3 regions of the Alteromonas fortis genome follow, and region 2 is predicted to be linked to each of the others. Evidence: predicted binding sites of a transcription regulator. Region 2 holds the regulator's gene; each other region holds the start of a gene.
The links. Region 2 encodes MetJ, which represses methionine synthesis genes. Its sites were predicted from a motif close to TAGACGTCTAGACGTCTA; they were not measured.

Region 1: metK (methionine adenosyltransferase) is a predicted target of MetJ. The motif match lies at 4,423-4,440, and genes of this name have one in related genera.
Region 3: thrA (bifunctional aspartate kinase/homoserine dehydrogenase I) is a predicted target of MetJ. The motif match lies at 1,424-1,441, and genes of this name have one in related genera.

What each region holds. Positions count from the first base shown of each region.
Region 1 covers NZ_LR812090.1:847,436-854,704, forward strand. Annotated here, with positions in the region: gene PCAR9_RS03770 (ATP-binding protein) at 1-400, opposite strand, end outside; gene PCAR9_RS03775 (ABC transporter substrate-binding protein) at 400-1,578, opposite strand; gene PCAR9_RS03780 (3'-5' exonuclease) at 1,912-2,415, shown strand; gene PCAR9_RS03785 (hypothetical protein) at 2,492-2,962, opposite strand; gene metK (methionine adenosyltransferase) at 3,207-4,352, opposite strand; gene tkt (transketolase) at 4,748-6,739, shown strand; gene epd (erythrose-4-phosphate dehydrogenase) at 6,758-7,269, shown strand, end outside.
Region 2 covers NZ_LR812090.1:4,175,942-4,183,210, reverse strand. Annotated here, with positions in the region: gene metF (methylenetetrahydrofolate reductase) at 1-829, opposite strand, end outside; gene metJ (met regulon transcriptional regulator MetJ) at 990-1,322, shown strand; gene PCAR9_RS17855 (malic enzyme-like NAD(P)-binding protein) at 1,410-2,645, opposite strand; gene PCAR9_RS17850 (hypothetical protein) at 3,292-3,609, shown strand; gene rpmE (50S ribosomal protein L31) at 3,784-3,996, opposite strand; gene priA (primosomal protein N') at 4,449-6,638, shown strand; gene PCAR9_RS17835 (SPOR domain-containing protein) at 6,771-7,269, shown strand, end outside.
Region 3 covers NZ_LR812090.1:3,519,176-3,526,444, forward strand. Annotated here, with positions in the region: gene thrA (bifunctional aspartate kinase/homoserine dehydrogenase I) at 1-1,249, opposite strand, end outside; gene PCAR9_RS15145 (excinuclease ABC subunit UvrA) at 1,628-4,159, opposite strand; gene PCAR9_RS15150 (LysR substrate-binding domain-containing protein) at 4,241-5,119, opposite strand; gene PCAR9_RS15155 (S-(hydroxymethyl)glutathione dehydrogenase/class III alcohol dehydrogenase) at 5,307-6,464, shown strand; gene PCAR9_RS15160 (DUF642 domain-containing protein) at 6,553-7,188, opposite strand.

The DNA of each region.
Region 1 (7,269 bases), 3.3 Mb from region 2:
TGCTTAACGACTCGGGAAGCGTAGCACTCCAGTTTTTGTCGATAACTTTCTCACCTGCAAAATCAAACAGTGCAAATTCTACCGTTTTTGCCTGGGTAAGATTTAAAGAGCGAAAAAACATAGGTAGGTAATTATCTCGCTGCTGTAAATCAACCAGCGAATTAATAATAATGTCGTTTGCCGCTAGATCAGCTAGCTGACGCGTTGTATCGCTAACGATGAAGCTAATATCTTGCTCGAGCCCTTCTACCGACTGCTGCTGAAGGGCATTACTTTGCTTGACAATGAAATGAAAGGAAAGGGCAACTAGCGTAATAGACAGCACTGCTATTAGTAGCGCTAGCCTTGGGATCATGCTTGAAAGCAATAAAGAACGCAGCCTCATAGGTTCATGCTGCATTATTTCTTGCCCGTTGTTACCAAATGGCCTTTATCATTAATCTTCGTCATAAAATAATCCTTTGACCAAAGTGCATCATGCCTTTCTTTAGTGAATGGAGCTTCATAGTATTTAACAGCGCCCTGGATGTCTTTGAGCGATTCTAGAGCGTTGCGCAACTCGTTAACTTGTATGCTATTTGCTTTATCGGCAGCGATAGCAATTAAATGAATTAAATCATATGCATGGGCTAAACCCGTGACTCCTTCAATAGCTGCTGCATCAATAAGTCCATATTTATTATAATAGGCTTCTAACAGTTGTTTAGCCTTGTTATTTTTCTGATGGTGGAAGTGAAACGTTTGAAGAACTGATATGTCGTGCTGATGGATAGGGTTGGCTAGTTGAGATGCGAACTGACCTGACGCTATACCCCAGTGAGAAACAACAGGAAGCGAGCTTAGGCCTTGTTCAGCCAATGCATCTACAACAACCACACCTTCAGGCACGTTGGTAACTAATATGACACTGTCTGCCTTCGAATCTTTTATCGCCTTAGCATCTTCAGAAAAATCTTTCTGTTGCCAATTAATCCAATAGGTTGCGCTAATGTTTACCCCTTGATCCTGTGCCGCTTTAGTTAAAGACTCAAGGTTAGAACGTCCCCATCCTGTTCGCTCTAGAACCAAAGCGACATTAGATAATTCTCTGGATTTTACAAAGTCTATCAGTACAGACGCTGCTTCAGCGTCACGTATTGAGATTCGAAAAATGTTATTGGGGGAATGATCATTGTCTACTATGGGGGTGCCGGCGGCCCAGGGAACCAACATAAGAATATTCTTAGCATGTATAATATCAATTTCCGCAAGCACCACAGGAGTGTGTACTCCACCAATGACGGCTAGTAAATTTGGCATTTGCGCAAACTGTTCAATATTGTAAATACCGCGAGCAGGATTGCCTCGATGGTCTTTCGTAATCACTTTAAGTGTACGACCATGTATCCCCCCATTTGCGTTAATTTCCTCGACGGCTAGCTCTACGCCTCGAGTAATAGCAACGCCTCCCTCTACAGCTACTGCCGAGAGATCTGCATCAATACCTATAATTAGCGGCTCTTGAGTACTTTTAGCTTGGCATGAATTAAAGAAGGATATAAAGCAGAGGAGCGCTGATAAAATAAGATGTACACGCATGGATTAGCCACCTGATTGATTACCCTTAAAAGTGTATAGCAATGTGCTGAGCGTTTTATTATTTACGCATTATCCTTTAGTCTAAATTTGCTCATTGTGTGTACAGTTTTTCGATGAAACACCCTTTATACTTCTTCTAGAGTTAAGCTTCTTGAAATAAGCCAATGTGGCACGATTCTACTATTGAACAAAAGGCGTGAAGCTAAATGGTTGTTTAGTGAACGGCTATGTGAGAGCGCAGAGCACGGTAAAAATTAAAAAATACCTGTGCCAGTGAGAAGGATATCCTCTTTTGCTAACACAAATTAAGGAGAACAGTAGTTTGGAGTATAAGTGCGAAATACAACATTGCCTACAATTATAGATGTGGAAGCAAGTGGATTTGGGGCGGCAAGTTACCCCATAGAAATAGGCATTGTGCGCTATGATGGTGCAAAGTGGTGCAAACTACTGAGGCCATTTGACTCTTGGGTACACTGGGATACAAAAGCAGAATCGCTTCACGGCATCTCTCAACAAATGTTACAAGCACGAGGTGAGGAGCCTCATAAAGTATGCGTTGAGCTTAATAATTTTCTGGGGAATACGGTTGTATACAGTGATGGATGGGTGGTAGATAACCCTTGGCTGATAAAGCTGTACTCGGTTGCGCAAATTGAAATGTCGTTCACTTGCCGCGCCCTCGAATATATATTGAGTGAGTCTCAAATGGATAATTGGCACGACGTCAAAAACAGTCTTTCCGCTGAACTAGACGTAAAGCGTCATCGGGCGAGTTCTGATGCAATGATAATTCAGCAAACCTATGCTAAAACAATGGCGCTCACTCAGAAGTGATTCTGTGCTGCCTTTTCAGTAAGGGAAGCGCAATTTTGGCGTCGCGGCCTTCGCTAAGCCATAGGTAGTTATATTCCTAGAACAGGTAATTAACACCTAAAGAAAGCGCCATATTCTCTTCTTCTCCAACTTGTCTATGCTCTAGCTCTACGGCCATGTTTAATCCTTCGCTTTGGCCAAGCAGCCAACCTAATCGCGTAAAAGTACCTACATCGTGCGGTAAATAAAGCCACTCGGCATAATGTTGAAAAGCGGTATTATTTGTTTTGTAGGTTGCATAAACCTTCTGCGGCACCCAAGTGTTGAAACGCCGGCTGGCGCTAAACATACCTTGTGAGCCCGCTGGATAGGTATAAGTGTTATCGTAAAGGTAGGTTTCGGTCGTGGATTGAACGCGGTACATACTGTTTAGCTGCCACCGAGCTATCTTCTTGCTCTTAAACTGAATTGGGCTGTAGTTGGTATTATTTACTTCCGCGAACGCGGGCAAGGCCGTTATTGAGACAGCCAGTGCAAAGGCGAGGAAAATACCAGTAACCATATTCATGGAAGAGCCCAAGTTGTTGTTATCATGGCTTGTAAACAACCAGTAACTACAAGCAATAGTGTGTTCGTTATTTAAGCATAGACCCAAAAACAAAGGTTGGAAATAGCCTTTACCGTTTTTAATCTAGCTGGCTAGCTTGTTTAACTTGAAAGACTTCAACGAAAAACGCCGCCAGGCTGCATAGCTTCAATGTAAAGCGTAACAACCTAGCGGCGTTTTCAATAAGCGTTATATGCTTATTGGGTTAGACCGAAGCTTTCAGTGCTTCTGCTTTATCCGTTGCTTCCCATGGGAATTCGTTACGACCAAAGTGACCGTATGCAGCTGTTGGGCGGTATATAGGGCGCTCAAGGTTAAGCATTTGGATAAGGCCGTAAGGGCGCAGGTCGAAATGTTCACGCACTAATGCTACCAATGTTTTTTCATCTACTACACCTGTACCAAAAGTATCGATGCTGATAGAGGTCGGCTCTGCAACACCAATGGCGTAAGACACTTGGATTTCACAGCGCTTTGCAAGACCTGCTGCAACAATGTTCTTAGCAACGTAACGACCCGCGTATGCTGCACTGCGGTCTACTTTAGATGGATCTTTACCAGAAAACGCGCCACCTCCGTGGCGAGCCATACCACCGTAAGTGTCTACGATGATTTTACGGCCTGTCAGACCACAGTCGCCCATTGGGCCACCGATAACGAATCGACCTGTTGGGTTAATGTGAAAGCGCGTATTTCCATCAATCCATTCGCTTGGTAGTACTGGCTTGATGATTTCTTCCATTACCGCTTCGCGAACCGTTTCAGTGCTTACTGAATCGCAGTGTTGGGTAGAAAGTACAATAGCGTCAATGCCCACTGGCTTGTCGTTTTCGTACTTAAAAGTGATTTGGCTTTTTGCGTCTGGACGCAACCAGTCTAGTTTGCCAGATTTACGTACTTCCGCTTGTTTTTGTACAAGGCGGTGAGAGTACGTGATAGGTGCCGGCATAAGTACATCAGTTTCATCGCTAGCGTAACCGAACATTAGGCCTTGGTCGCCCGCACCTTGTTCTTCTAGGCTTGCACGGTCGACACCTTGATTAATATCAGGAGACTGTTTACCAATAGCATTTAATACGGCACATGAATCGGCGTCAAAGCCCATGTCTGAGTGCGTATAGCCAATTTCTTTTACTGTTTTGCGAGTAAGCTCTTCAATGTCTACCCATGCAGAAGTGGTAACTTCACCACCTACTAAAACCATACCGGTTTTTACATACGTTTCGCAGGCCACCCGAGCGCGAGGATCTTGTTCTAATATAGCGTCAAGAACCGCATCTGAGATCTGATCAGCAATTTTGTCCGGATGTCCTTCAGACACTGACTCGGATGTGAATAAATGCGTGGCCATAAATGCTCCGTAAGCGTTAAATTATCAAAATAGTCGTATATTGTACTAAAACAAGTTATAAATACCAGTCTTTACTTCTAGACGTCTAAAAGTCTCTTTGTTACGAATAGTTGACATAACCCGATCATTTTTGGGGTTATTTCGATGTATAACAAAGACAAAGACATTAAGTGTTATCGACAATACCGTGGGCTTTATAAGCTTCTTTGATGTTTTTGGATTTACTTTCGATAATGGCAATGAAAATCCATTGAACTGAAAGGTGGCATGGGTAAGAATAGCCTCACATTCAAAAGTGCCTAGAAGTAGAGCAAGAGCAGACAATTGATGTTCCCCAATGCTCACATCAATTACTATCGTGGTACCAAAAGATACAAAATAAATCAGGAGACAACATGCCCTCTCGTCGTGAACTCGCCAATGCTATCCGTGCATTAAGCATGGATGCCGTTCAACAAGCTAAATCTGGTCACCCAGGTGCCCCAATGGGGATGGCTGATATCGCACAGGTACTATGGGGTGATTTCTTATCACACAATCCTGCGAACCCATCTTGGGCCAACCGCGACCGCTTTGTACTTTCAAACGGCCACGGCTCGATGCTGTTGTACTCTCTACTTCACCTTTCAGGCTATGAATTGCCTATTGAAGAGCTGAAGAACTTCCGTCAGCTACATTCTAAAACGCCTGGTCACCCAGAGTACGGTTATGCACCCGGTGTTGAAACCACCACTGGCCCGTTAGGTCAGGGTATTAGCAACGCTGTAGGTATGGCGCTTGCTGAAAAAGTACTTGCTGCGCAATTTAACAAAGACGGTCACACTATTGTTGATCACCACACCTATGCATTCCTAGGCGACGGCTGTTTGATGGAAGGTATTTCTCATGAGACATGTTCACTAGCCGGTACACTAGGCCTTGGTAAGCTTATCGCTTTTTGGGATGACAACGGCATTTCAATTGATGGTGAAGTAGAAGGTTGGTTCACTGACGATACACCAGCACGCTTTAAGAGCTACGGCTGGGAAGTGATCGAAGGCGTTGACGGTCACGATGCTGAGCAAGTCAAAGCCGCCATTGAAAAGGCGCAAGCGAATACGGCGCAGCCTACACTTATTTGTTGTAAAACCACCATTGGTTTCGGCTCGCCTAATAAAGAAGGTACAGAGTCTTGCCACGGTGCACCACTAGGTGAAGATGAAATTGTCGCTACACGTGAAAAGCTTGGCTGGAGCCACGGCGCGTTCGAAATTCCAGACGATATCTACGCGGGCTGGGATGGTAAAGACAAAGGCTCAAAAGCGGAAAGCGCATGGAACGACGCTTTCGCAGCATACGAAGCCGAATACCCAGAGCTTGCAGCAGAATTCAAACGCCGTGTAAATGGCGAACTGCCAGCAGATTTCAGCGACAAAGCAGACGCTATCATCGCTGAGCTTCAAGCTAACCCTCAAAACATTGCTTCACGTAAAGCGTCGCAAAATGCATTAAACGCGTTTGGTCCGTTACTTCCTGAGCTATTAGGCGGCTCTGCCGACCTTGCTGGTTCTAACCTAACCATTTGGGAAGGCAGTAAAGGCGTTGAAGCAAACGATGCATCAGGTAACTACATTTATTACGGTGTACGTGAATTTGGTATGTCTGCCATGATGAATGGTATTGCCCTTCACGGTGGCTTTAAGGCATACGGTGCAACTTTCCTAATGTTTATGGAATATGCACGTAATGCGGTACGCATGGCGGCGCTAATGAAGCAGCCTGCAATTTTCGTTTACACCCACGATTCAATTGGTCTAGGTGAAGACGGCCCAACGCACCAGCCGGTAGAGCAGGTGGTTGCGCTACGAGCTACGCCTAACCTTGATAACTGGCGTCCTTGTGATCAGGTTGAGTCTGCTGTGTCGTGGAAGTCTGCCATTGAGCGCACTGACGGACCAACAACGCTAATCTTCACGCGTCAAGGCTTAGCGCAGCAAGAACGAACGGCTCAACAAGTTGCAGATATTGCTAAAGGCGGTTACGTACTTAAAGATTGCGAAGGTACACCTGAGCTTATTCTTATTGGTACCGGTTCTGAAGTTCAGCTTGCCGTTGAAGCAGCAGCGAAACTAACCGAGCAGGGCAAAGCCGTTCGCGTAGTATCTATGCCATCAACTGACGTATTTGACCGTCAGTCTGCTGACTACCGAGAAAGCGTACTGCCGTCTAGTGTTGTAAAACGTGTAGCGGTTGAAGCCTTGTCTAAAGACAGCTGGTACAAGTACGTCGGCTTTAACGGCGCTATCGTAGGTATGGACACCTTTGGTGAGTCTGCACCTGCGGGCGACCTGTTCAAGCACTTCAACATTACCACTGACGCTGTAGTAGAGGCTGCACTGTCTCTGTAAGAGGTAATAGATAAGCCTATGGTAAATATTGCCATAAATGGGTTTGGTCGTATTGGTCGTAACGTATTGCGCGCACTTTATGAAAGTGAGCGCAATAACGAATTTAAAATTGTGGCCATTAACGACATTGCTAAACCCGAGGGCATAGCACATTTACTTAAATACGATACCGCCCACGGGCGGTTCCGTTTTGATGTGGCCTTAGAAAACAACACGCTTAATGTGGCAGGCGACGATATTACGTTGCTCGCGATAAGCGATATTAAAGACCTACCCTGGGAAGACTTAGGCATTGATATTGTGCTTGAGTGTACGGGAAAGTTCGATGACAGAGCATCGGGGCAAGCCCATTTAGATGCGGGCGCTGGCAAAGTGCTGTTCTCGTCACCCGGGTCACCAGATTTAGACAATACGGTCATTTTTGGTACCAACGAAGACACGTTGACCAGTGAACAAAAATTAGTCTCCAACGGCTCTTGTACCACGAACTGCATTGTTCCGGTTATTCAAGCGCTAGACGCCGCGTTCGG
Region 2 (7,269 bases):
TGAGAGTATAGAAGTGAAAGTGCTTCACCCCTTCTTTTGCCAGTACCTTCACTTGGTCCATGGCAATATTAGCGCCTATTAGGTTACGAGTGGCTTGATCATCTGCATCAAGACCGTCGAACATCTTGTGCAACCAGCCCGGAACGTGCACGTCTGTAAAGCCAGCAAACCTTACTAACGTTTGGTAGTTAGTCACAGGTAAAATTCCTGGAACTATGTCTAAGTCTACTCCCGCGGCGGCTGCACGGTCTCTAAATCGCAGGTAAACACTCGTATCGAAGAAGAACTGGGTTATCGCTTCGGTAGCGCCAGCTTCAGCTTTGCGTTTAAGGTTTAGCAAGTCGAACTGCGCATTTGGCGCTTCAGGGTGTTTTTCTGGGTAGGCAGCAACTGAAATATCAAAATCGGCAACGTCTTTTAGTAAGGCAACTAAGTCAGAGGCATACATCTCTGTTTTGTCTACCCCTTTAGGCAAGTCGCCACGCAGGGCGACAATACGGCGAATGCCAGAATCCCAGTAGTCTCTTGCAATTTGCTTTAATTCATCACGGCTTGCGTCGACACAGGTTAAGTGAGGAACGGCAGCAACGCCTGTTTGCTGTTGAATACGTTTTACCACATCGTGGGTTCTGTCACGTTCACCGCTATTGGCGCCGTAAGTAACCGACATGTAGCTTGGCTTTAGCGGGGCTAGACGTTCAACCGACTTCCACAGGGTTTGTTCCATGGCTTCCGTTTTAGGCGGAAAGAATTCAAAAGATACATCAATATCACGCAGCTCCGACAGGGACTGGTTTAATGCATCGATACCTTGTGCGTAAGAAACCATGGTTTATACTCTCAAAAATTTAATCTTATAGACGTTTAGACGTCTAAATTAAAGAATATATGTCTAGACGTCAAGAGGTTTACACTGCTCAATTGACCTTTTCGTGAACTTGTTTAGAATTTCTCTTCATAATATAAAAAGAGTAGACCGAGTTAGTACAATGGCAGAATGGAACGGTAAATATATTCACCCCTACGCAGAGCATGGGAAAAAGAGCGAGCAGGTAAAGAAAGTCACTGTCTCTATACCTATTAATGTGCTTAAAGCACTTACTGATGAGCGTACCCGCCGCCAAATCAATAATTTGCGCCACGCCACTAATTCGGAACTGTTGTGTGAAGCGTTTTTACACGCGTTTACCGGACAACCTTTGCCTAACGACGATGACCTGCGTAAAGACAACCCTAATCGCGTGCCGGCTGAAGCTAGGCGCATTATGGAAGAAATGGGTATTGATCCAAGCTTCGAAAATGATGTGTCTGAAGACGACTGATATCTAGCATTTAAGAGACACGGCCCTGTATTGTATGTTAGCGGATGTAAGTAATTACCTACAACACAGCGCCGTTTTTTTGTATCTTTATTCTTCCGGGTTTTCAGGCACTCGTGCAACGCCCGACTCAATAGCCGCCTTAGATACAGCGGTAGCAATACGCTCGCACAGACGTGGGTCCATAGGCTTGGGAATAATATAATCCTTACCAAACGTTAGGCTGTCACTTTTACTTGCGGCTAATACTTCCTCTGGGACGGGTTCTTTTGTAATAGCACGAAGGGCTTCAACTGCCGCCACTTTCATCTCGTCATTAATAGCTGTAGCGCGAACGTCTAGAGCGCCACGGAAAATAAATGGAAAGCACAGCACGTTGTTTACCTGATTAGGGTAGTCTGAGCGTCCAGTAGCCATAATTAGGTCTTTACGTACTTCGTGAGCGAGTTCAGGCTTTATCTCTGGGTCAGGGTTAGAGCATGCAAATACAATTGGATTTTCAGCCATCAAAGAAAGCGCTTCTGGCGGTAAAACATCAGGGCCTGATACACCGACAAAGATATCTGCGCCTTCCATTACATCTTCAAGGGTGCGCTTATCAGTGTTGTTAGCAAACAGCTTCTTGTGCTCAGTTAAATCTTCGCGACGAGTGTGGATAACGCCTTTCCTATCTAACATGTAGATACGCTCACGCTGGGCACCACACTTAATCAGTAGCTCCATACAGGCAACCGCTGCTGCGCCAGCGCCCATGCAAACAATTTTAGCGTTCTCTATATTTTTGCCCTGAATCTCTAAAGCGTTAAGCATACCTGCGGCGGTTACAATAGCGGTGCCGTGCTGATCATCATGGAATACTGGGATTCTACAGCGCTTAATAAGCTCTTGCTCAATTTCAAAGCATTCCGGCGCTTTGATATCTTCTAGGTTAATACCGCCAAACGTATCAGCAATATTGGCTACAGTATTGATGAATTCTTCCGTCGTACGATGTTTCACTTCAATATCAATGGCATCTAAACCAGCAAAGCGTTTAAATAGAAGCGCTTTACCTTCCATGACAGGTTTTGAAGCTAATGGGCCTAAATTGCCTAATCCTAAAATTGCCGTTCCGTTACTAATAACAGCAATAAGGTTGCCTTTACCCGTATATTTATAGGCATTATCTGCATCTTCGGCGATTTCTCTCACCGGTTCGGCAACGCCCGGGCTATAAGCAAGAGCAAGATCGTCAACACTATCGGCAGGCTTAGATAGCTCTACGCGAATTTTTCCAGGCGTGGGTTTGGCGTGATAGTCAAGTGCGCGTTGTCTAAAATCTGACATGTAAAAAAGTATCCTTAGATGTAGGGTTCATCGGTGTTTTCGTTCACGCTCTGTAGCTATTTTATTATCGTTGTAGTTATAGGTAGATAAACATAAGCGCGTTACAACCAACTAATGACAAAAGTGATTATAAATAGTTGTGAGCACTGGTGTGGTACGTTGGAAACTGCAGACCTAGCGTTAACGCTTTCTGATTTTCCTCACATATCGCTGTTGATATTAGGACTAACATTTAGACCTACATTTATATCCAAAAGCGCCACGAGCCTTTATAGTAAAGCATTATTCATAAAATTAATGCTCACTATCAAGGTGCCGATCGCAACTCTAACACAGCCAATCACTGTGTACATATCTGATCAGAATTCTCAATTATCAATGTAGGTTAGGCATACTAATTAGACCAGTAAAATAAGCCTATAATTGTCATTCATAAAATTTATTGTTAATCCGCTTAATATTTTGAGGGTGTATTGTAATGGTATTGTAGATGCGGGTGCTTTAACGGCTAAAATACTTATCAATTTATATTCTTAAAAACAGTGCTAGATAATATTGCACAAAGATAAACCTCTTTAATTTCGCTTTCATTTATCTGGTAAAATACGACAAGAAACCTTTCAAGCTAGCTTTTGAAACAAAGAATATGACAGAAAGAAAACTAGTCGCAGTGCTAACTGACGTGTGTGAAAACGTAAAATCTGACCATAATGGTTTTGTATGGCTTACACATCTAGGGCCTTGGAAAGCGCCTAAAGTTATTGCCATCTTTAATACGGAGCGGGAGAAACAGCAAGCATTGATAAGCGGTTGGGATATGGACTTCATAAACCAGGTGAATATAGCCCTTGAATCTATAAAGTCTATTCCTGTTGGTATTTATTTTGACAGTGAAGAGGCGTGTAAAAAACAAAGTAGAGGAAACTGGGATAAACATCTGTCAGGAATCAAAAAATTTCATTAAGTATAATGAGTGTTTTGATTTTAAGTGTAAGCGTTATTGATATGATCAATTAGCTTTTAATTAGAGGCGCTTGCATAAGTGGAAGCTATTCAACAGTAGTTTCTGACATGAATAGTAACCTTCAGGCAATAAAAAAGCGCCATATAGGCGCTTTTTTCGAACTCGATATCAGGCTTACTTTTTGCCCAATGCACCGAAACGCTTCTTGAAGCGGTCAACACGACCACCAGTATCAACGTTACGTTGCTTACCAGTGTAGAATGGGTGGCATGAAGAACATACGTCTAGGTTGATGTCTTTACCAAGCGTAGAGCGGATGTTCAATACGTTACCGCATGAGCAAGTTGCTTTGATTTCTTCGTATTTAGGGTGGATATCTTGTTTCATTGGGTTACCTCAAATAATAAGGCCGTATCGCTATACAACCCGAAGTCGCACACCATACGTTACTTAATTCAAATGATAAGTCGTTCAACGAACAACCCATCGCAAAAAGAGCGGCGCATAATATAGGATGGAAGTGGCTTGATCAAGCGGTTTTTGTCCAAATGTTAAACAAGAGAACTCAACAAGACGCCTAAACAAACAACATTCCTTTCATGCTTACCAGTAAAATATGTTTAAATATTTGTCTTTCAAGGCTAGGCCCATGTGCGCTAATGGCAAAATTGTGCGGTAATAGCAAAAGGTATAGCTAGGGGTGTAGCTAGCTGCTAGCAGCGCACATTGCTGTAACCTACAGGTATGCATGTAGCCTCTAAATAAATAGTTTCAGTGTAAGACGCTCAGCAAGCAATTTGCGCGCTGTAAAAGTCATCAAATAAGGTAGAACGTTCGCAATGGCCTTTATCCAAGTTGCCGTGCCAGTGCCACTGCGCCAACTTTTCACATATACCCACGACAACGCACTCAGTGCGGGTGTAAGAGTGGTTGTGCCTTTTGGCCCACGCAAATTGGTGGGTGTGGTCGTCGAAACTCTACAAAAAACTGAAAGTGAAATTGACAACGTCGATAAGTTAAAAGCTATCGAGTCGGTACTTGACGATAGCCCCATTATAGATGATGTGTTGCTGAAAATGGCTCAGTGGCTTTGGCAGTATTACCATCATGCGCCAGGTGAAGTACTGCACGCCATGTTGCCTGTTTTATTACGCAAAGGCGAGTCGGCGGCCCCCACGCCACAAGACATGCTAATGTTTACCGAAGATGGTGAGCAAACGGCTGCAGAAACGCTATCGCGAGCGCCGAAGCAACAAGCTTGTTTTTCCGCGCTGGCTGGTGGAGCTTTATTAGCGTCGCAAGCGCGAAAACAGTATGGTGCACCTGCAGTTAAAGCGCTTGTTGAAAAGTCTTTGGTACGTATCGAAGAAATAGCACCTGAATTTAAGCCAGGTAGTTGGCTTTCCTCGTTATCGCTTTCTGAAAAGCCAATTCCAGACACTGAACAGTCAGTTGCCATTGCTGCGCTTAATCGTCAGCAAGGTAACTTCGCGGTAAGTTTACTTGAAGGGGTTACCGGTAGCGGTAAAACGGAAGTGTACCTTCAAGCCATTGAACCTTTACTGCGCGACGGAAAACAAGTGCTTATTCTTGTGCCAGAAATTGGGCTTACACCTCAGACGGTATCTCGTTTTGAGAAGCGCTTTGGCATTGCGGTGGGCGTTTTGCATTCTCAGATTTCTGATAAAGAACGTTTACATGTTTGGCAGCGTGCTAAAGCCGGTGAACTCGGTATTATCATTGGTACTCGTTCGGCTATTTTCACGCCGCTGCATAACCCCGGCATGTTAATTGTGGATGAAGAGCATGACGAGTCTTTTAAACAGCAAGATGGGCTTCGCTACCACGCCCGTGACTTAGCAGCCATGCGTGCCAAGCAGCACAATATTCCTCTTTTACTAGGCAGTGCCACGCCCGCGCTTGAAACACTCAACAATGCACTAAGCGGCCGCTATGCTCATTTACAGTTAACTAAGCGAGCGGGAGGTGCGAAAAGCACACATCAGCATGTGCTGGATGCGCGCGACCAACCTATTCATTACGGCATTTCGCAAGGCTTGCTAACCATAATGCGCCAGCACATTAGCGCAGGAAATCAGGTATTGGTGTTTGTGAATCGGAGAGGTTATGCGCCAGCGCTACTTTGTCATCGCTGTGGTGAAACCGTAACGTGTAAGCGCTGTGACCGCCCTTATACCGTACACAAAGCCCAAAACCGGCTACAGTGCCACCACTGCGGTGGCATGCGCTCAATGCCATCGAACTGCGAAGCGTGCCATCACAATGAATTAGTAACGGCAGGTACGGGGACCGAGCAAGTGGAGCAAGGGCTTGCAAGTTTATTCCCAGGCATTAAACAAGTACGTATTGACAGTGACACCGTGCGGGGCAAAGACAAGCTTCACCAAACCCTTGATGCTATTAATCGCCAAGAGTACCAGCTTCTGGTAGGCACCCAGATACTATCAAAGGGTCATCACTTTCCTCATGTCACCCTAGTAGCAGTGCTAGATTGTGATGGTGCACTTTTTAGCGCGGATTTCAGAGCGCCAGAAAAGCTTGCCCAGCTTGTTACTCAGCTTGCTGGAAGAGCAGGGCGCGCCAGCAAACCTGGTGAAATGCGGCTTCAAACCCACAACCCCCATCACCCTTTGCTACAAGATTTAGTGCACAATGGCTATGGGCATTTCGCACGGCACGCTTTAATGGAGCGTAAGGCAGCAGGGTTACCCCCTTTTATTAGCCAGTTTGTTATTCGCGCAGAGGCTACCGATAGCAGTTTGGCTTATCGCTTTCTACAGGAAAGTAAGCAGGTGTTTAATCAACAGCACGCCATTGATATAAACGGTCCGTTTCCTTGCTTAATTGAAAAACGGCAAGGCAGGTTTCGGTTTATGCTGGTATGTAGCCATGAAAAGCGTGCGCCGCTTCATAACGCGCTGCGTTTGGCGCTGCCATTTTTACAGGCGTTACCGCAGGCTATGAAAGTAAGGTGGTCGATAGATATCGATCCTACCGATTTCAGTTAGCTTGTTGGATAGCAATACGTTAAAATTTTAACAAGATTGAAGAGGCTGAAACACTAGCCCTTCTAATAGACTTGGTATATGACGTTTTCTTACGCATACAAACAACGATAACAAGTAGGAATATTGCCGACTATGGCTCAACGCGATTATGTCTCTCGTGGACGCTCTCCTCAAAAAAAGAAGGCTGCTGGTAAAGGTAGAAAACCGGCCACAAATACGCGATCAAACGCACAATCTAACGGCCCAGTTTCTGGGAAGCTTCCTATCGTTCGCCTTATAGGCATTTTCGCTCTAGTGATTGGCTTCGGTGTATTTTTGTGGTCGATAAAAGACAATGTAGAGGATGACGTAGATACTCAGGCTTCACGACCTGTTGCCCCAACAGAAGAGTCTTTACCTGAACTGCCTGAGGAAGAGTGGGAATACATCAAGACTCTGCCAGGATACGAAGTAGAAGTTGAAGTAAGAGAGCAGGAAAAGTCGGATAAACGCTATTTAATGCAGTGCGCCTCGTTTAGAACCCGCGCCCAAGCTGAAGAGATGAAAGCCAAAATTGCATTCCAGGGTTTAGAAGCTCTTATCAGACACAGCACCGGCAGCAATGGTGATTGGTTCCGCGTTATTCTTGGCC
Region 3 (7,269 bases), 660 kb from region 2:
AGAAGCGCGCTGCCAAGCCTTTAGTTTGACGCATACCGTCACCAACCAAAGTAACAATGGCCAAGTCGTGACGCACTTCAATAGGGTCCAGCAGCTGGTTTTGTAGTTCTAGCGCAAAAGCATCTTCAAGTAACGTTAATGCACGGCTGGCATCTTTGCTTTGAATGCAGAAACTAATTGAATATTCCGAAGATGACTGAGTAATAAGGCTAATTGAAATATTAGCGTTAGACATCACCTCAAACACACGACTCGCCATACCCACCATGCCTTTAAGGCCTGGGCCGGCCACGTTGAACATAGTGACATTATCAAGCTGTGAAATACCTTTGACCGACGTCCACACTTCGCTTTTTTCATTACTGATTAGCGTACCAGGCGCTGCCGGGTTTAACGTATTTCTGATTAAGCAAGGAATGTGGTGCTGAGCAATAGGACCGATAGTTTTGGGGTGAAGCACTTTTGCGCCGAAGTAAGACAACTCCATCGCTTCTTGATAAGTAAGCTTATCAAGCAGTACCGCGCCTTCAACTTGATTTGGATCAGCGTTGTAGACACCGTCTACGTCAGTCCAAATTTCACAGCAGCTTGCGTCGATACAGGCCGCCAAGATAGCTGCTGAATAGTCAGAGCCGTTACGTCCTAGGGTTACTTTTTCGCCTGCTTCGTTAACGGCAACGAAACCTGGCATAATCAAAAACTCGCTACCATCGGTAGGTACATCTGTAAAACGTGCTTTACTTAGCGATACGTCGGCAATACTGTCTAGGTAATCGCCCTCGGCAAGTACATATTTAACTGGGTCGATAACGCGATTTGCGATGCCTTTAGCCGATAGCATAGCGCTAAAAAGCGTCACCGAGATGTATTCGCCAATGCTAAGAATACCAGCAGCAACATTATCTGGCGCGACGCCGAGCAGCTTGATGCCTTCAAGATGCTGTTTTAATACTGATAAGTGACTATTGATAAATTCCACCACGCTTGCGTGCTCAAACCCGTCGAACTCATCGTTTAGGTCATTGGCAATGCCTGTAACCGTGTCGTTCAACTTATCGAATAATGGCTGGAAATCTTCACCCGCGGCTGCTTGTTCACAAAGTAGTGAAAGCGCGTTCGTTACCCCTTTGGGGGCAGAAAGTACAACCGCAGCACCGTCGGTTTGGTGGGTTGCCGTGCTAATTTCCATAACGCGCATGTATCGCGGTGCATCGGCTAGAGAAGAACCCCCAAACTTTAAGACTTTCATATGCTGCTCCTTAAGGTTACGCATGCTAAAACGTGTGTAAAAAAAAGCCCGCTCTGTGTTAGGCGGGCTTTCGTTGTCTTTTGCTTACTTGCACTAGTCAGCGACCGCCCTTTTTAAGGTGGTAATTAACATAATGGTGCTGCGAGTAAGTAGAATCTTTTTCATACAAGCAATTTGCCGTATAGACGTCTATAAGTCAACCGCAGTTTTCACTACACTGTATTGCAAAATATGAAACACTCTTCAATTAATATTTCTTTTTAAGGTACAAATACGAGTTCAAGCTGTTATTAGTCGTCTTACTAGTACTCTGATAGCTTTAAAACCTGCTTATTTCTAAGATCATTCAAACAAAACTCATCCAGTGAAAACCTTTCTTTAGGACAAACTCGCCTTCAAAAATGGGGCTGTTGCACTTTGTTGGACCTCAGCAACCTCCTCTGGGCTACCTTCTGCAACGATTTCTCCTCCCTCATCACCTGCGCCTGGCCCCATATCTATAATGTGATCGCAAGCCCCAGCTACCTGCATATTGTGCTCAATCATCACCACCGTATTCCCCGCTTCAACTAGTGTGGTTAAATGCTGCATAAGTAGCGAGGTGTCTGAAAGGTGTAAACCTGTTGTAGGTTCATCGAGCACATAAAGGGTATTAGCATTTTGAGCACGTTTAAGTTCTGACGCTAATTTAATGCGCTGCGCCTCGCCGCCTGATAATTCAGTAGCGCTTTGCCCCAGGGTTAAATAGCCAAGCCCTACATTCATTAGTGTTTGGAGCCCCCGCGTAATGACTTGATTACTATTAAATACAGATAGCGCTTCTTCAACCGTAAGCGATAGTACATCAGCAATAGAGTGTTCGTTGTAACCGACTTCCAGTACGTTTTCGTTAAAACGCTTACCGTTACAAACGGTACAGGGGGAATAAACACTCGGCATAAACAGTAGTTCTACCGATACCACACCCAAACCTTCACAATGTGGGCATCGCCCTTTTGCGACGTTAAACGAAAAATGACCCGCATCGTACCCACGGGATTTTGCTGCTTCGGTTGAAGCAAATAAACTTCTGATTTGATCAAATATACCGGTATAGGTTGCCAATGTTGAACGAGGTGTCCTGCCTATGGGAGACTGATCTACCACAACTATACGGCTTAACTCTTCAAGCCCGCTTTCAATTCGCCCTTGCTGCAGCTCACTTTCATGCGAAAAAGCGTCTTGAGCAAGAAGCGAATTAGCGTCAGTAAGCAGTTCTCTCGTTTCTTTCGCTCGCTTCCCTTCTTTCTCGGCTGTACTTAAACCATCTTTGACCAACTCAACCAATGCTTGGCTAATCAAACTCGACTTTCCAGAGCCCGAAACGCCTGTGACGCAGGTCATCACACCAAGAGGAATATCAATATCAACATGGCTGACATTATTTCTAGACACGTCTTTTAACCGTAATACCCCTGACGAATTACGTTTGATACGCTGGCTTAGGGCTTTGTTGTTAAAAACATAGTCTGCCGTTGGGGAGTTTTTTATGCTTGCCAGCTTCTTAACCGGCCCACTGTAAACAAGCTCACCGCCGTTCACTCCAGCTCTCGGCCCTACGTCTACAAGCCAGTTAGCACCTTTGATAACGTAAGGATTGTGCTCAACAACAAGCAGTGAATTTCCCGTTTCGGTAATAGTGTGAAGCGCACGAATAAGCCCTTCTACGTCGCGAGGGTGAAGACCTGATGAAGGTTCATCCATCACAAAAACAACGCCAAATAAGTTAGACTTAAGCTGAGTTGCCAAACGTAATCGCTGTAGTTCTCCCACTGAGATACTTGTTGTGCTTCTATCTAATGAAAGGTAATGAAGCCCAAGCGCTATTATGGGTTTCACCCTTTCAATAATGTCGCCCGTAATATTGCGTATTACCTGACCACGCTCTGACGTATCGCCGTCAACTGAATTTCTTAACGCCTGAAGCTTTTCGTGAACTTGCTGTAGTGGCAGCCTTGAAAAATCAATAATATCTAAACCGTCAACTTTCACTGCTAGCGCATTTTGCTTGAGCTTTTTTCCACTGCAAACCGGACATGCTTCAACAGATATGAAGGGAGTAATTCGCTGCTTCATTTTCTCTTTTTGAGACGTTTTGAAAGTATCGAGCACATGACGCCGCGCGCTGATAAACTTGCCATTGTAGCTGGCAGGTTCACCTTCTTGTTGTGCTTTTCGGGTTTGCGCTAAATTATAGTTTCGATAGACGGGTAACTGAGGCATTTCATCAGTGAATAAAATCCAGTCACGGGTTTTTTGAGGTAGATCACGCCATGGAATATCAACATCAATACCTAACGATAACAGTACCCTTACAAGATTTTTGCCCTGCCACGCGCCAGGCCAAGCTGCCACAGCGCCCTCACGTATAGTGAGGCTGTCGTCGGGAACAAGGCGATGCGCTTGTGTGTCAAAAACTTTTCCAATACCGTCACAGTGTTCACATGCACCTTCAGGCGTGTTAGGGGAAAAACCGTCTGCATATACAATGCTGTGGCCCTCGGGGTAATCGCCTGCCCGGGAATAAAGCATTCGCAGACTATTAGAAAGCGTGGTGATACTGCCAACGGAAGAACGTACTGAAGGGGCGCCCCGGCGCTGATGCAGACCCACAGCGGGCGGTAAGCCTTCTATTGCGTCTACATCAGGTTTTTCCACCTGCTCGATTAACCGTCTGGCATAAGGTGATATTGAATCTAAATAACGGTGCTGAGCTTCTGCGTAAAGCGTACCGAAAGCCAAAGAAGATTTTCCTGAGCCAGATACACCGGTAAACACTACCACTTCATTTCGAGGTATATCGATACTGATATTTTTTAAGTTGTGTACACGGGCGCCGCGTACGTGAATTTTCCCCTCATCATTGTGCACTTCATCACCTGCATATCACCTTTATTAAAGAATATTTAGATACAGGCGCTGTATTTCGATCACTATTTTTAAACAAGCATGTCAGCTGTCTGATATGAGATGTTGAGCTAAAAAATCCACCAGTAATCTAATTTTAGGTGCAACATTTCGGTTTGAAGGAAATACCGCCCAAATAGCTTCTTGCTTATCTTTGTACTCGGGGAATAGCTCAATTAGCTGACCAGAGGCTAGTGCTTTACGCACGTAAAACCCAGGTAGTTGTGCAATACCTAAACCAGCAATCGCAGCGCTGCATAGGGCATTCCCGCTGTTATACCGTACTCTCCCCTGTACAGAAATTGATTGAATTTTATTATCGATAAGTAAACGCCAATATGGCTGTGACCCCACCAGCAGCGAGTGCTCTTTTAACTCTTCGATGCTTTTAGGCTGACCTTGCTCTTTAAAATAATCCCTACTTCCGCACACAAATAAATGTCGGGTAGCGAGCTTTTTAGCAACCAACGTCGAGTCTTCTAATTTGCCAATGCGGATGGCCAGGTCGAGCCCCTGCTCTACAATATCAAGCTTTTCGTTTGAAAAGGTGCACTGCACGCTAATGCCGGAATACTTTTGCATAAAGGTATTGAGCAAAGGCGCGATGAAGGCTTCGCCAAACGCTACGGGAGCGGTAAGTTTAATGAGCCCTTGCGGCGATGCTTGTAATGCGCTTACTGCTAACTGAGCATCTTCAAGCACTTTTAATGCCGGTAATACTTGCTGAAAATACTGGGTACCCGCCTCAGTAAGTGACACGCTTCGCGTTGTGCGCTGTAATAATTTAACGCCAAGCTGCTTTTCGAGCGATGCCACTTTACGACTTATCTGTGCCACGGACGTATCGAGCTTGTTCGCAGCTCCGGTAAAATTGCCAACGTCGGCCACAGCACAAAATTCTGCTATTCCCTCAAGATATTTCATTAATGCCACTCGCTATCGATACGTTCTTCAACGCAGTACTTATTTCTTATTACATTCTATTTGGCAAAATTCATTATTACAAATATGAAATAGTGATTTACTAAAAACGTATTTATCATTAGTAATCCGTCTCCTATACTTTGGCCTATAAAGCATCATCGTATATTCATGATAAAGGAGTCATCACATGACATCGTTTAAAGATTCGTTGCAAGAAGGTCAAACGCACATCAAGTCAAAAGCTGCGGTGGCTTGGGGCCCGGGTGAGCCGTTAAAAATGGAAGAAGTTGACGTAGAGCTTCCTAAGAAAGGTGAGGTACTTGTACGCATCGTTGCAACTGGCGTATGCCACACTGATGCATTTACGCTGTCCGGTGATGATCCTGAAGGCGTATTCCCTTCAATTCTAGGCCACGAGGGTGGTGGTATTGTTGAAATGGTGGGCGAAGGTGTTACTAGTGTAGAAGTGGGTGATCACGTGATCCCTCTTTATACAGCAGAGTGCGGAGAATGTAAGTTCTGTAAATCAGGTAAAACTAACCTTTGCCAAGCGGTGCGCGAAACACAAGGTAAAGGCTTAATGCCAGATGGTACAAGTCGTTTTTCTAAAGATGGCGAGCCAATTTATCACTATATGGGCTGCTCAACGTTTTCTGAGTACACAGTTCTACCTGAAATATCGCTAGCGAAAGTAAACAAAAATGCGCCGCTAGACGAAGTTTGCCTGCTTGGTTGTGGTGTAACTACGGGTATGGGTGCTGTACTTAAAACTGCAAAAGTACAGGAAGGCGACACGGTTGCTATTTTTGGCCTAGGCGGAATCGGTCTATCTGCCATCATTGGTGCACGTATGGCAGGCGCAGGTCGCATCATTGGTATCGATATTAATGAAAGTAAGTTTGACCTAGCAAAACAGCTTGGCGCAACTGACGTGGTAAACCCACAGAATTTCGATAAGCCTATTCAGGAAGTGATTGTTGAAATGACCGATGGCGGCGTTGACTACTCGTTTGAATGTATCGGTAACGTAAACGTTATGCGCTCTGCACTTGAATGTTGTCACAAGGGTTGGGGAGAATCTGTGATCATTGGTGTAGCTGGTGCAGGGCAAGAGATTTCAACGCGTCCATTCCAGTTGGTAACAGGTCGTGTATGGCGCGGTTCTGCTTTTGGTGGTGTTAAAGGTCGCTCAGAGCTACCAGGAATTGTTGAACAATACCTAAACGGTGATTTTGGCCTTCAAGAGTTTATCACTCACACCATGGGTCTTAATGACATCAACAACGCGTTTGATTTAATGCATAAAGGCGAAAGCATCCGCTCTGTTGTGCATATGGATAAATAAGCATTAAAACCAAAGCGCAGATATTTTCGCATACAAAACAAAGGCCCGCAAAATTGCGGGCCTTTTCGTAATTACTATATATGTAAATCTACTTGACCCTCTTGCGTCTTATCAGCGCCAAAGCCGATAGAGGTAGCAATATTGCTAAGCTTGCCGGTTCAGAAACAGAAACACTGGAAACGCTTGCGGCAAAGCTAGGCGCTGCAGTTACCACGATATCGTCAACAAAGTTGCCATAGGTTCCTGTATTAATCGTAGAGAAACGAATAGTAGTCAGGGCAGTCTGTGCAACAAAGTCACCGTAGAATTCAGACCAGCTTTTAATCGCATGATCGTCAAACACCTGACTGAATAAAACGCTACTAGCATCACTAAGTATATCTAATTGAAAACTCTCTCCACTGCGTCGTGCAGCATAGGCAAATGACACATCGTAAGTGTTTCCGGCTTCAGTAGAAAAAGTCTGAAAAATCGAATATCGACCACCGTTTCCATTAGCATTTAGTTCAGCGTATTGGCTACCATCAAAAGCGTTTAAACGTTGAAAGTTATCCCATAACTCCATGTTTGTGCCGCTCCAGCCGTCTACAGATCCAGCGTTGAAGGCCTTCCAGCTATTACTTCTAATATCGTTATTTTCAAAACTACCGTTTAATATTAAATTAGCATGAGCGGACGTGCTCACACCTAAAACTAAAGATAGAACTGCTAACCACTTGCTCATTTACTTCTCCAAATCTACGCGCGATTCTATAAGTATATTTTATCAAGTGGTCCAACCTGTGTATCTTGTTCTTTAGCATGT